Regions from separate parts of the Neobacillus camarae genome, predicted to be linked through region 1. Evidence: riboswitches for the same ligand, from Rfam matches in the RefSeq annotation. Region 1 holds a riboswitch; each other region holds the start of a gene.
The links. A riboswitch is a leader RNA that binds a small molecule or an ion and turns the genes downstream of it on or off. The one in region 1 is predicted to bind lysine.
Positions count from the first base shown of each region.

Region 2: linked by a shared signal. The riboswitch ahead of dapA (4-hydroxy-tetrahydrodipicolinate synthase) and the one ahead of ACY8D0_RS00475 (transporter substrate-binding domain-containing protein) in region 1 are both predicted to bind lysine.
Region 3: linked by a shared signal. The riboswitch ahead of ACY8D0_RS21000 (aspartate kinase) and the one ahead of ACY8D0_RS00475 (transporter substrate-binding domain-containing protein) in region 1 are both predicted to bind lysine.

Region 1 is NZ_JBUCKX010000001.1:103,118-107,713, forward strand. It holds gene ACY8D0_RS00450 (YceI family protein) at 1-2, shown strand, start outside; gene ACY8D0_RS00455 (phospholipase) at 256-546, shown strand; gene ACY8D0_RS00460 (DUF805 domain-containing protein) at 688-1,035, shown strand; gene ACY8D0_RS00465 (DUF805 domain-containing protein) at 1,282-1,638, shown strand; gene ACY8D0_RS00470 (MazG nucleotide pyrophosphohydrolase domain-containing protein) at 1,777-2,145, shown strand; lysine riboswitch at 2,344-2,526, shown strand; gene ACY8D0_RS00475 (transporter substrate-binding domain-containing protein) at 2,672-3,514, shown strand; gene ACY8D0_RS00480 (amino acid ABC transporter permease) at 3,903-4,596, shown strand, end outside.
Region 2 is NZ_JBUCKX010000003.1:405,763-410,358, forward strand. It holds gene ACY8D0_RS17195 (LLM class flavin-dependent oxidoreductase) at 1-133, opposite strand, end outside; gene ACY8D0_RS17200 (hypothetical protein) at 411-851, opposite strand; gene ACY8D0_RS17205 (HAD family hydrolase) at 1,132-1,962, shown strand; lysine riboswitch at 2,059-2,239, shown strand; gene dapA (4-hydroxy-tetrahydrodipicolinate synthase) at 2,365-3,267, shown strand; gene ACY8D0_RS17215 (long-chain-fatty-acid--CoA ligase) at 3,295-4,596, opposite strand, start outside.
Region 3 is NZ_JBUCKX010000003.1:1,130,807-1,135,402, reverse strand. It holds gene uvrC (excinuclease ABC subunit UvrC) at 242-2,017, shown strand; lysine riboswitch at 2,084-2,262, shown strand; gene ACY8D0_RS21000 (aspartate kinase) at 2,376-3,596, shown strand; gene ACY8D0_RS20995 (YslB family protein) at 3,657-4,112, opposite strand; gene ACY8D0_RS20990 (succinate dehydrogenase cytochrome b558 subunit) at 4,535-4,596, shown strand, end outside.

The sequences.
Region 1 (4,596 bases):
AAATGATTTTTATAAAACAAGAGCAGTTGATATGCGAAATCAACTGCTTTTTTTATTGCTAATTTACGTTCAAAAACGTACTAATTCAGTGTTTTGTACTTCAAAACGGCCCCCTATATCTTAGTATTAAGTTTTAATTCAATCATACATAGTTCTAATAGTTGTCCCAATCTCATTTATTGTTGTCTTTAACCATACAGAGTAAGGAGCTTTTCCATATTTATATATGGGGGACAGTACTAGGAGGTGAAGACAATGACCCGTAGAAAAAAGAACCCGCTGGCGTTTTGTTTTCCGGGATATAACTGGTGCGGACCAGGCTGCAGCGGGCCGGGAAAGCCAGTCAATGATGTGGATACCTGCTGTTATCATCATGATCACTGTATTGGCAGAGGGAGGCCAGCATGTGATTGTGACCGGGAATTTTTGCACTGCCTTAAATCAAAAATCAACCCTTCCACTCAAAAGGGGCGGGATGCCCGCACCATGTACCAGTTCATGAAACTGAAAACAGCTTTTACCTGCCCGCCGCCAAGAAGATTTTAAGCAGGATAACCAAGCCTCAAACATTAAATCATGATTATGGACAGGAACTAAGAATGGGAATCGAAAAAAAGATGGAATGTGTAACGGAGTTAAAGCATCTAATTTTAAAGAAAGACAGTTTTTAGAGAGGGGGAATGAAGGTTGGATTGGTATTTGAAGGTGCTTAAGAATTATACAGGATTTCAAGGAAGAGCCCGCCGCATGGAATATTGGATGTTTGCCCTGATTAATTTCATTATTGCATTGGTTATTGGATTGCTGGAAATGATTATTGGAATTCCGCAAGTTATTTCAACGCTGTATACATTGGCGATTCTTTTGCCTTCTTTGGCCGTGGGAGTTCGCAGGCTGCATGATACAGGCAAAAGCGGCTGGTGGTTATTGATCAGTTTAATTCCTTTCATTGGCGCAATCATTTTAGTGGTGTTTTTCTTCCTAGACAGCAGCCCGAACGATAACCAATATGGGCCTAACCCCAAAAATCCATAATTAGTTCGTAGAATGATAAAGGTGTTCCGGCAGCGGCTGGAACACCTTTTTTTAAAAGAAATCATTGTCCCACATTTTGTCACATGATAAAGTAATCTTAGTATAATTGAAGAATTTTGCAGGAATTAATCAAAATATGTAGAATTCAGAAAGTATCAATTTCCGCAGGAATCCTGTACAAGATAAACAAATGGAAACATGTATGGGAATTGAGTATAAAAAGAATGATTTATTGGGGGAATTAAGGTGGATTGGTATCTCAAGGTAATAAAAAACTACACGGGCTTTTCGGGACGAGCCAGCCGGCAAGAGTATTGGATGTTTACTCTTTTTAATTTCATTTTTGCGGCTGCGATTGGGTTCGTTGAAGGTTTGTTTGACCTTCCGCAATTTCTTTCAGCGCTCTACACATTGGCGGTACTTTTGCCTTCCTTGGCTGTAGGAATCCGTAGATTGCACGATACGGGGAAAAGCGGCTGGTGGCTGTTAATCAGCTTGATTCCACTTGTGGGAGGAATTGTTCTATTAGTCTTCATGTGTCAGGATAGCTACCCGAATGATAATAAATATGGGCCAAACCCAAAAATGGGCTATAAATATTGATATATGTTACGAGGTGTTCCAACATAATTTGGAGCATCTTTTTTTGTATCGAAGCTCCCAATGAACATGAATTCATTTTAATTAAGGAATATAATGGACAGGATATCATGACAAGAAACGAACCCCGAGGTGTACAAAATGCGAGATTTACAAAAGTTCACGGTACAATACCACAAAGATATGAACTGGGAAATAAGTAAGGAAAGCTATAAGGACAGCAAAACCTCTCTTCTGACGAATTACATGCTGCTGACGACTGAGGTGGCCGAGGTGGCCGAAGAGCTGCGCCGGGCTTTTAATCTGACCATTGAACATATGGAAAAGGGCGCAGATGAAGACACTGCGTTTGAATGGGCGAAACAGGCTGTGAAACAGGACATAGGCAAGGAATTTGCGGACTGTTTGGCTTATATCTGTAAGATTGCCAATTTTTTTGAGATTGATTTGGAACAAAGCTTTTATGAGAAGATGGAAGAAGTGAAAAATCGAGTGAATAAAGATAAGTAAACTTTCTTAGTAAAATTTGGTTTTTATTTTCACGGGCCATTTTAGGATAAGCTGAAAAACCCAAGAATACGAAAGGATGTCTAATAGACAGAGGTTTTATCAGACATAATATTGTCAGAATAACGAAATAGTTTAGGTTGACATTCTTAAATTATTATTATATAAATATACTATAATTTAATAAGGCCTCGCTTTTTACAGCGGGGTAGAGGCGCGGTATTTAACAGTCCTTAGTGGAGCCTGAGAAGCAATGAGGCTAAGGAGAAGGAAATGCCGCCGAAGCTTGTAATAGACTCAACTATTACTTGCTGGGTCTGCAGTAAATAACTGCAGGACTGTCTCGATAAACTTCCCGGTTTATTGAGGAGTGCTATCTCGATTGAGAAAAAGAGGGGAATTAAGGACGGCTTATGATTATTTATGGCGACCTGAGTTCATCTCAGGTCGTTTTTATTTTGTCAAAAGTCTAGATTACCATCTGAATCCTAAATAGATAGCAAAAAAAACATTGGGGGAGAGGAAAAAAATGAAAAAAACTTTATCCATTTTTATTGTTATGCTTGTATCCATCGTCATGTTAGCGGCTTGCGGATCCAGTGATTCTTCTGAATCCAAAACGGCCTCAGCAAAAGATGATAACACGTTTAAAGTAGGTATGGAAGCAGGTTATGCGCCATTCAATTGGACGCAAAAAGATAATTCCAACGGCGGTGTCAAAATCGAGGGCACTTCCGAATATGCGGGCGGTTATGACGTGGAAATTGCCAAGAAAATTGCTGATGGATTAGGCAAGAAATTAGTGATTGTGAAAACAGAGTGGGACGGCCTTGTACCTGCGTTAACTTCAGGAAAAATTGACGCGATTATCGCTGGTATGTCCCCGACTGCCGAACGGAAAAAGACCATTGATTTCTCTGACAATTATTATAAATCCAATTTAGTTATGGTGGTTAAAAAGGGCGGAGAATACGAAAATGCCACTGCCATCCAAGATTTTAAAGGTGCAAAAATCACAGCACAATTAAATACCTTCCACTATTCCGTTATCGATCAAATTAAAGGGGTCAGCAAGCAGCCGGCAATGGACAACTTCCCTGCGATGAGGGTGGCTCTGGAGTCAGGTGTGATTGATGGTTACGTTTCAGAGCGTCCGGAAGCGGTCAGTGCTTCCAATGCTAATGACCACTTTGCCATGGTCGAGTTCAAAGAAGGCTTTAAGACTTCCGATGATGATACGGCCATCGCGGTTGGGGTTCAAAAAGGCAGTGAGTACACAAAGCAAATCAACGAAATCCTTTCTGGCATATCCGAGGACGACCGCACCAGCATCATGGATGAAGCCATTAAAAATCAGCCTGCAGCAAAATAACAAGCTGTGTTAGACCGGCTGCATCGAATGCAGTCGGTTTTTATTATGTGTGGTGGAGGAAAATGAGGCTCTCATTGACCCCAGGATTGACTACCGAACTGAGTTAGGTCAACTAAGGAAGGGGCGATAATCAAAGTTTATTGCCGACCGAACAAAGGAAATTTCGGTCAGTTGGGTAGGTAAGCGGGCTTATTAACGACTGAATGAAGAGAATTTTGGTCCGTAGGGTAGGCAATCAAGCTTATTACCTACCGAACTGACTGGACTGGATTGAGCAAGGGAGCCAATAAGGAACGAACACAATATCCTTAATGAACACGCCCTGACCCAATAGAATCAAAATAAACACTATCTAAATATGAAAAACAGCAAATTAGGAGGAGAACTTATGACGTTAGATTGGTTAATGACCATCATACGGGAAAACTGGCCGATGTTTCTTCGCGGCGCTGGACTGACGCTGCTCATCTCGTTAATCGGAACGCTCATCGGCTCGATTATTGGAATGTTGATAGGGGTCATCCGTACCATACCGGTGCCGGAAGCAGGAGCAAAAAAAGGCCTGTTAAAAGTGGTTAATGCAATTTTATCGATTTATATAGAGTTTTTCCGCGGCACTCCGATGATTGTACAGGCCATGGTCATTTATTACGGTTCCGCCCTTGCCTTTGGCTTTGACATGGACCGGATCGCAGCGGCGATTTTCATCGTATCCATTAATACGGGTGCCTATATGTCCGAGATTGTCCGGGGCGGGATTCTTTCCATCGACAAAGGCCAGTTTGAAGCCGCGCATGCAATTGGGATGAATCACTTTCAAACGATGATGAATGTGGTACTGCCCCAGGCCATCCGGAATATTCTGCCGGCAACCGGGAATGAGTTTGTCATCAATATCAAAGACACATCCGTATTGAACGTGATTTCAGTTTCTGAGTTATTTTTCCAAACCAAATCGATTGCGGGAAATAACTTCCGCTATTTTGAATCCTTCTTTGTGGCAAGTATTCTATATTTAATCATGACGTTTACGGTTACGAGAATTCTTCGTTATGTGGAGCGAAAACTGGATGGACCGGATA
Region 2 (4,596 bases), on a different contig from region 1:
AATAGCGGGAATATCCCATTGACTCGACCGCTTGCGCCAAGTCGACCATCGAATCGATTGCTTGTTTAGAATCCTGCCCTTCACGGATTGGGGCCAAGTTTAACACAGATACAGGTATATGAATATTTGCCATAAATAATGATCCTTTCATTTAAAAATCTATTTCTATAGTAACAATTGCTTCGTGATTAACAAACTTAAATGCTTATGATGAAGACAGGCTTCGATATTGGTATTCCCTTTTCAGCAAAACAAAATGTTTGCATTAATACCTTTAATATTTCGGATTGCCCGTTGTAAACCCAAATAAAAAGAACCTGGCCAAGCACCAAGTTCTTCCTGAGTGTTCTTTTTCATCTGCATAAATCTTTATTTAAATTTCTCCGGGAACTGCTTAACAATGCCTTCTGTCAAAAATCTCCCATATTGATTAAATGCCTTTCATTCGTGTCAGCCGTTTTAATATCCGCCGGCCAATCCCCCTTGAGGCGGTCCACTACTTCGTTGGTTGTTAATTTTAAGTGGGTATAAAACATGTCACGAAGTTCCGCTTTTGGCCAATTGGGGTTTGCGCTTGATAGGAATGCCACAATTTCGTCCGCCTTCCGGAACCAATCCTTATTGAAGCGGTCCACGCTTGCTTGATCACCTTTTTTAGCGGCATCGATAATTCTTCCAGCTATGACGATATGTTCCTTCAACAAGCTTGTAAACTTGCTGCCAGCTTTTTCTCCGTAGTAAGGTTTAATCAGATTTCCCAGGTCTTCCTGATTTCTCAATAGCCTTGCCAATACATCGTTTTGATGTTTAAGTTTCCCATCCTGCTGACGATTAAACTCCTCGTCCACCATGCATGTTCAATCCATAGCTTTTGCATGTCATATTTTAATTGAATAACTTTTTCATTAATAACGTTCTGCCTTAATGGGGTGGTACCGGCGGCATTAACCGCTGCCGGGATACTTGGTATCGCCAGCAAAAAAGCTAAACCAAGTACAAACTAGCCATTTCTTCAAGGTACTTTTCTCTTTTTCAAAATAATTCCAATTTTAATATTGTTCATTACCCTCTTGTTATGCCCAGTCGGTAAAGTTTTTCATCGCTAGGGAATTTTGATATAGTATAGGATGTATGAGAAATAGAAAGGATACTGACACCATGAAATGCTTATCAATTGACTTAGACGGCACATTATTAAACTCCGACCACGAATTGACGGAAGAAAGCATAAAGGTCCTGCACGAATTGCAACAGAAAGGACATTGCGTTATTTTAAACACCGGGCGGGCTTTGGCCGATGTCATAAAACTGAAGGCTATACAAGACCTGGAGATACCCATTTTTTGTATAAATGGTTCAAACCTTTATTCCGAATCAAAGGAACTGCTTTTTGAAGCAACGATTCCGATGTCCACCTATAAAGAAATTTTTGCGATCTTAAAGAATTTAGGTGTCGGCGTGCTGGTTTACACCAATGAAGGCGGGCTTCCATCGACACTCCCACCACTACACAATAAAACAAAACAAGAACTTGATGACTTATTTGATAATTTTAACTACGACGTGATTACAGAGAAAGAAAATCTGAAAATCTACAAACTGATTGCCCTGGTTTATCAGGACCAAATTGAAAAAATTGAGCTAGTAAAATCAGCCTTGGGAGGGAAATTTGATATCTCCATGGCTTCCTCCTTCCCTAATAATGTGGAAATCACCTCGAGTGAAGCCCACAAAGGTAAGGCGTTATTACGGTATCAGCAGATAATGAACTTCTCTTTTGACGAAATTATTGCCTTTGGCGATGGCGGAAATGATCTGGCCCAATTCGAAGTCGCTACCACCTCGGTGGCGATGGGAAATGCTCCCCAACATGTCCGGCAAAAAGCCGATATTGTAACGAAAACCAATGATGAAGAGGGTTTCGCATATGCAGTCCGCGATTTATTGCAGTTGATAAATTAACGAAAGATTCGAAAAATTTTTCTAAATCCTTGAATTCTCATGGATAATCTGCTATAGTACAGGTAATTACATATTTCTTTACTTCAAACCTTTTGAAGTGAGGATAGAGGCGCAAAAACCATTAGTACATCGTTGGAGGATATTGAGGTCCTGTGATAATGATGGAAAGGGGAATTTGCCGAAGCTGATAGAAGCTCATTTGTTCTTGAAGCTGGTTCTGTCGTTGAATAAGCACAGAACTGTCATATAGGCAACTATATGGAGGGCTATCTCACGCGTGGGAACTTATTTTTGGTTCTATCGCAGCATCGATGCTCTCGTTGCTGCTTTTTTGCGTTGACGTTTGATTTGCCTTTACCACCTCTATTTTTTATAAAAAAATTGAGTTAAAGGGTGAGATAAATGAATTTCGGCCAAGTATTAACCGCAATGGTGACACCATTTGATCAAGAAGGTGAAATTGACTTTCCTGCATTAAAAATTTTAGTGAATCATTTAATTGATAATGGGACTGATGGTTTAGTCGTCTGTGGTACGACTGGCGAATCGCCAACCTTGACAACTGAAGAAAAAGTAAAGTTATTTCAATTTGTTGTCACTGAAGCAGCGGGAAGAGTTCCTGTCATTGCAGGAACAGGCTCCAATAACACGCGGGCTTCTATCAATCTAACAAAAAAAGCGGAGGAAGCTGGAGTCGACGGAATCATGCTGGTGGTTCCCTATTATAATAAACCTTCCCAGGAAGGGTTATATCAACATTTCAAGACTATAGCAGAATCCACACGATTACCGGTCATGCTTTATAATATTCCTGGACGGAGTGTGGTCAATTTGGAAGTGGACACCATTGTCCGGCTTTCCCAAATCCACAATATCGTCGCCGTTAAGGAAGCAAGCGGCAACTTGGATAACATGTCCGCTATCATCAGCGAAACGCCTAGTGACTTTACCCTATACAGTGGTGACGATGCTTTGACTTTGCCAGTTCTGGCGATTGGTGGTGCAGGAGTCATCTCTGTTGCTTCCCATATTATCGGCAATGAACTTCAAGAGATGATAACAAACTTTAAAAATGGGGATGTTCAGGCAGCAGCAGTTGCCCATCGCCGTCTTCTCCCAACCATTAAAGCTTTGTTTGCGTTACCAAGCCCATCTCCGGTCAAAGCGGCTTTGAATATGTGCGGTATCCAAGTCGGGGATGTCCGCTTGCCGATGGTCCCGTTAAACGACGAACAAAAACGGACTTTGCAAAACTTTTTGCCTACACTAAAGGTAAAAGCATTAATCAAAGAGCAGCCAATCTAAATGGGCTGCTCTTTTTTTCCATTCGTATTAGTTCACTTTCTTTGGACCGGTCCAGTGCAATTCTCTTAATCGGTACTTTTGTAATTTACCTGTGGCTGTTTTAGGAAGTGCGTCTACAAACTCAACTACCTTTGGCGCTTTGAAGTGGGCCATTTCCGAACGGCAAAACTCAATAATTTCGGCTTCGGTTGGCGTTGCACCCGGCTGCAATACTATAATGGCCATCGGTACCTCACCCCACTTTTCATCAGGGATGGCGATTACCGCACATTCCAAAACTGCCGGATGCCGGTACAGGACACCCTCCACTTCCGTAGATGATATATTTTCACCTCCGGAAATGATTAAATCTTTAGCCCGGTCACGGATTTCAATATAACCGTCAGGATGTGTAACCGCCAAATCACCGGTATGGAACCATCCGTCCCTGATGGCAGCTGCCGTGGTGACAGGGTCCTTATAATAGCCTGCCATAACGACATTCCCACGGGTAATGATTTCACCCAATTCCTCTCCATTCCAGGCCACTTCTTCCCCATCTTGATGAACCACCCTAGTTTCCCCGTTAAACGCAAGCTCGATCCCTTGCCTTGCCTTAATGACAGCTTGTTCTTCAGAAGATTTGGAATCGAACTCATTTTTCCACTCACAGTAAAGGATGAACGGGGAGGTTTCAGTAAGGCCATAAACGTGCATCATTTTTAAACCAAGTATCTCTTGTGCTTTTTTAATCAGAGCGGCTGCAGGAGGTGCCCCTGCTGTAGCCATTCGCGGATTGGTCTTGATGTGGACCTCTTTCGCTTTTGGATCATTGACAAGCATATTGACGACAGTTGGTGCCCCACATAGAAGGGTAATTTTTTTTGTTTCGAATAAATTTAAAATAAGCGGAGGGTCGACCTTTCTTAAGCAAACATGAGTGCCCCCTGCAGCAGTAAGGGCCCATACGCCGCCCCAGCCGTTGGCATGGAACATCGGCAATGTATGCAGGTAGACATCGTCATGGTTAACGCCCAGGTGATACATAAAATTAGCCGCATTCATGTAGTTGCTTCGATGTGTCAGCATAACCCCCTTCGGTTTAGAAGTAGTTCCGCTTGTGTAATTAAGAGTCAAAAGTTGGTTTTCATCGATTTCCACTTCCGGCAGTCCGTCCGCCTCCGGGGCATGCTGGAGGAGATCTTCATAATCGACTCCTATTAAAGCGGTTTCAAAACCTGGAACGGACACAATAACAATTTGCTCTAGAGCAAGGTTATCGACAATTTTTTCAATCGGAGCACAAAATTCAGCGTCCACAATCAACATTTTGGAATCACTGTGGCGAAT
Region 3 (4,596 bases), on a different contig from region 1:
GAGAATTGTCCAGCTCCAGCGCCCTAGAGACGACACTCCTTCAGTCTCCGCTCTACGATTAGTCAAGCACGAATGCGCCTATGGTTCTTCGTGTTTTCTATATCTAAATTAGAGCCCCTCCAAGCCATACGGCGCTGACCAGGGCGCTTACGCTTTTCTTTTTCCAGAAACTCATACTTCCATTTAAAAACAAATTGTTTTACAATTTTAAGGATAAGAAGACGGAAGGGGAGTAGCCGGAATGAATGAAACAATCAAGCAAAAATTAACACTGCTTCCTGATCAGCCTGGCTGCTACTTGATGAAAGACCGTCAGGGTACGATTATTTACGTTGGGAAAGCCAAAGTGTTAAAAAACCGCGTCCGTTCCTATTTTACGGGCTCGCATGATGGAAAAACATTACGTCTCGTCAACGAAATCGAAGACTTTGAATATATTGTCACTTCCTCCAATATTGAAGCATTACTGCTCGAACTAAACCTGATTAAAAAGTACGACCCTAAATACAATATCATGCTAAAGGATGACAAGACGTATCCGTTCATTAAACTGACGGCAGAACGTCATCCGAAACTGATCATCACGAGAAAAGTCAAAAAAGACAAAGGGAAATACTTCGGTCCGTATCCGAATGTGGGAGCAGCCAACGAAACCAAAAAGCTGCTCGACCGGATTTATCCATTAAGGAAATGTTCCACACTTCCTGACCGCGTCTGCCTCTACTACCACCTAGGCCAGTGTCTGGCGCCCTGCGTCAATGAAGTCGCAGAACAGACTTATAAGGAAATGACCGATGAAATCACCAAGTTTTTAAATGGCGGCTATAAAGAGATTAAAAAAGAGCTAACCGAAAAAATGAGTGCAGCGGCCGATGAACTGGATTTTGAACGGGCAAAAGAATACCGCGACAAAATCGTTCATATTGAAACCATCATGGAAAAACAAAAAATCACCATGACCGATTTCACCGACCGCGACGTGTTCGGCTATTCTGTGGACAAAGGCTGGATGTGCGTGCAGGTTTTCTTTGTGCGTCAAGGCAAGCTGATTGAGAGGGACGTTTCGATGTTCCCAAGCTACAATGAGCCAGAGGAAGAAATGCTTACGTTCCTTGGCCAATTTTATCAAAAGACCAATCACCTAAAACCAAAAGAAATCCTGATTCAGGATGAAGTCGACCAAAGCATGGCCGAGCAGCTTTTAGAAGTAAAAGTGATAAAGCCGCAGCGGGGACAGAAAAAAGATCTCGTCAAAATGGCGATTAAAAATGCCAAAATTGCACTGAATGAAAAATTCTCGTTAATCGAAAAAGATGAGGAGAGAACCATTAAAGCAGTTGAAAATCTGGGAGAATATCTGGGAATCTATACTCCGCACCGGATTGAGGCATTTGATAACTCAAATATCCAAGGTACTGACCCTGTTTCGGCCATGATCGTATTTACAGATGGTAAACCGAACAAGCGGGAATACCGGAAATATAAAATCAAAACCGTACAAGGTCCTGATGATTACGAGTCCATGAGGGAAGTAACTAGAAGGCGGTACTCTAGAGCCTTAAAGGAAGACTTGCCGCTTCCTGATTTAATTATCATTGATGGCGGGAAAACCCATGTGGAAGCAGTCAAAGATGTACTAGAAAATGAGTTAGGCTTGGATATACCGATTGCTGGTCTGGCAAAGGATGAAAAGCACAGAACTTCGCAGCTTCTGTACGGCGACCCGTTGGAAATCATTCCGCTTGGCAGGAACAGCCAAGAGTTCTATTTGCTCCAGCGGATCCAAGACGAGGTGCACCGCTTTGCGATCACTTTCCACCGGCAGCTCCGCGGAAAAACCGCCTTCCAATCCATGTTGGATGACATACCGGGTGTGGGTGAAAAACGCAAAAAATTATTGCTGAAACATTTTGGATCAGTGAAAAAAATGAAGGAAGCCCGTTTGGAAGATTTCACTGAAATCGGCATTCCGGTTAATGTGGCTGAGGACCTAATGAAAAAACTTCAGACAGACTGATTGTCAGAAAAAAACGATTGTGCTATAATAAGTGAAAATTTAATAACTATCACTTTTACATGTTAAAGTGAAGGTAGAGGTGCGAACTTCAATAGTAGAGGTCCGGAGAAGGATGAGCTTCGAGGAAGGGCTTTGAAAGGGGATGTTCGCCGAAGTAAAGGAAAACTCATTGTTTTCTTTGCTGGTTTTGCATTTAAGAGATGCGGGACTGTCAGGATCAACCGTCTTGGAGAGCTATCTTTCATTGTGTATGCATGAACTTTTCTTCGTGTTTAACAAGCAATGGGATAATCTCCCGTTGCTTTTTTATTTGGAAGAAAATAATAAAGATAGTTGAAAGGCGAAAGAGGGAGAAGACATGGGGCTAATTGTACAAAAGTTTGGAGGAACCTCCGTAGGCAGCATCGACCGCATTCTCAATGTAGCCGGACGTGTTAAAGAGGAAATAGACAAGGGGAACCAAGTAGTCGTAGTGGTTTCCGCAATGGGGAAAACCACCGACCAATTGGTGAACATGGCAAAGGAACTGTCACCGCAGCCAAACAAGCGGGAAATGGATATGCTTCTGACGACTGGAGAGCAGGTCACAATATCATTACTATCGATTGCTTTGAACCAAAAAGGGGTAGATGCCATTTCTTATACCGGATGGCAGGCGGGGATCGTCACCGAGCCGGTCCATGGCAATGCTAGAATTGCTAGAATTGACACCAACGCCATTGCACAGCAGCTTTCCAATGGGAAGGTTGTCATCGTGGCAGGATTTCAAGGAGTCACAGAGGACGGGGAAATTACCACGCTGGGCCGTGGCGGGTCCGATACGACGGCTGTTGCTCTGGCAGCTGCCCTAAAGGCGGACCGTTGCGATATATATACCGATGTGACCGGCGTTTTTACAACCGATCCGCGCTATATAAAGAATGCCCGTAAACTATTATCGGTTTCCTATGATGAGATGCTGGAACTGGCCAACCTTGGAGCAGGCGTATTGCATCCAAGAGCAGTTGAATTTGCGAAAAACTATCAGGTCCGTCTAGAAGTCCGGTCAAGTATGGAAAAAGAAGAAGGCACTGTAATTGAGGGGGAAGCTACAATGGAACAAAATTTAGTTGTCCGGGGAGTCGCATTTGAGGACGAAATCACCAAGGTAACCGTGTTGGGATTGACCAATTCGTTAACCAGTTTATCAACCATCTTTACAACTTTGGCAAAAAATCATATTAACGTTGATATCATCATTCAAAGCACAACCGAGGCAGGAACGGCTAACCTTTCCTTCTCCATCCATACCAATGATTGGTTGGAAACATTGAATGTACTCGAAGATAACAAGGAGGTCCTGGGATACGAACAGCTGGATGCGGAAAATAAACTGGCGAAAGTATCCATTGTCGGATCAGGCATGATTTCCAATCCTGGTGTTGCGGCTAAAATGTTTGAGATTCTGGCTGAGAACAACATCCAAGTGAAAATGGTCAGCACGTCAGAAATCAAGGTGTCAGCGGTTGTGGAAGAGAAAAACATGCTCAAAGCAGTCGAAGTGCTTCACGATGCATTTGAACTAGGAAGCAAGGAATAAAAAAAGCTTCATAATAAAAAAATGGGAGGATGGCTAAGCCATCCTCCTTTACCTTAGCGGTTAGACAGAATCATTGTGATCCCATTTGACGGTGAATAGAACCCTGTTAGATTTTTTTACAGGATGTTCAAACGTTTCAGCCACTACTTGTTTTTGCAGTTCAATTTGCTGGGCCAAGAATCCCGCTTCCAGTTGGAAATAGTGCTCCGCCTTCGATTTGACGCGCGGGGCGAGCAACGGGGTCGTAAGCTCAATATCCAGCTGATTTTTCGTTTCTTTCATGATTTGAAGAGTTCCCCAAGAGGCTTTGGCAAAAAAATCAATCAGGCTTTCAAAGTCGGCCAATGGGTATTTCCTTGCAAGCCGTTTGCCGGCCCAATACAGGATTTCAGGGGTGTCTTTACCAAAAATCTCCGGCAAGAGAGTTTCTCGGATTAATTCATAACCGAAAATGGATATGGTCCTTGTATCTTCTAAAGTATGAACAGATTGTTCCAGTGCAGTGCTTTCCTTCACGAGTTTCCCCTCTTTCTACGATTCTATTATATACAATCTTGGCCGATTTTTAGTAGCGTTTTTCAAAAAAGCCGGCTGATATTAGTGGAAGTTTTTGCTATTTTACAATACCTTATTTTATGGACTGACGTTATTTTTACCTAAAATAGAAAAACTTTACCCATAAGATGTTGGTAATTTTATGCCAGGCCAGCCAAGTTATAGGAACAACATGCTCTAATATCCCTAAAATGTAAGCGTTTTCTAGTATAATATCAATATATTTTAAAAATTTTATTTTTTCGGCTGTTTTTATGTATCCGTTTCCTTGACGCTCTATAATGATGGGAGTAAAATGGACATGTCACATAATTGTCACAGTGATGCAGAAACACTTAATAGGGAGAATAATCGGTTTTTAAATCTAAAAGGGGGGTAAATCAATGGCGGGGAATCGCGAGTTTTTTAATCGAAGATTGCATTCACTGCTCGGAGTGATTCCAAT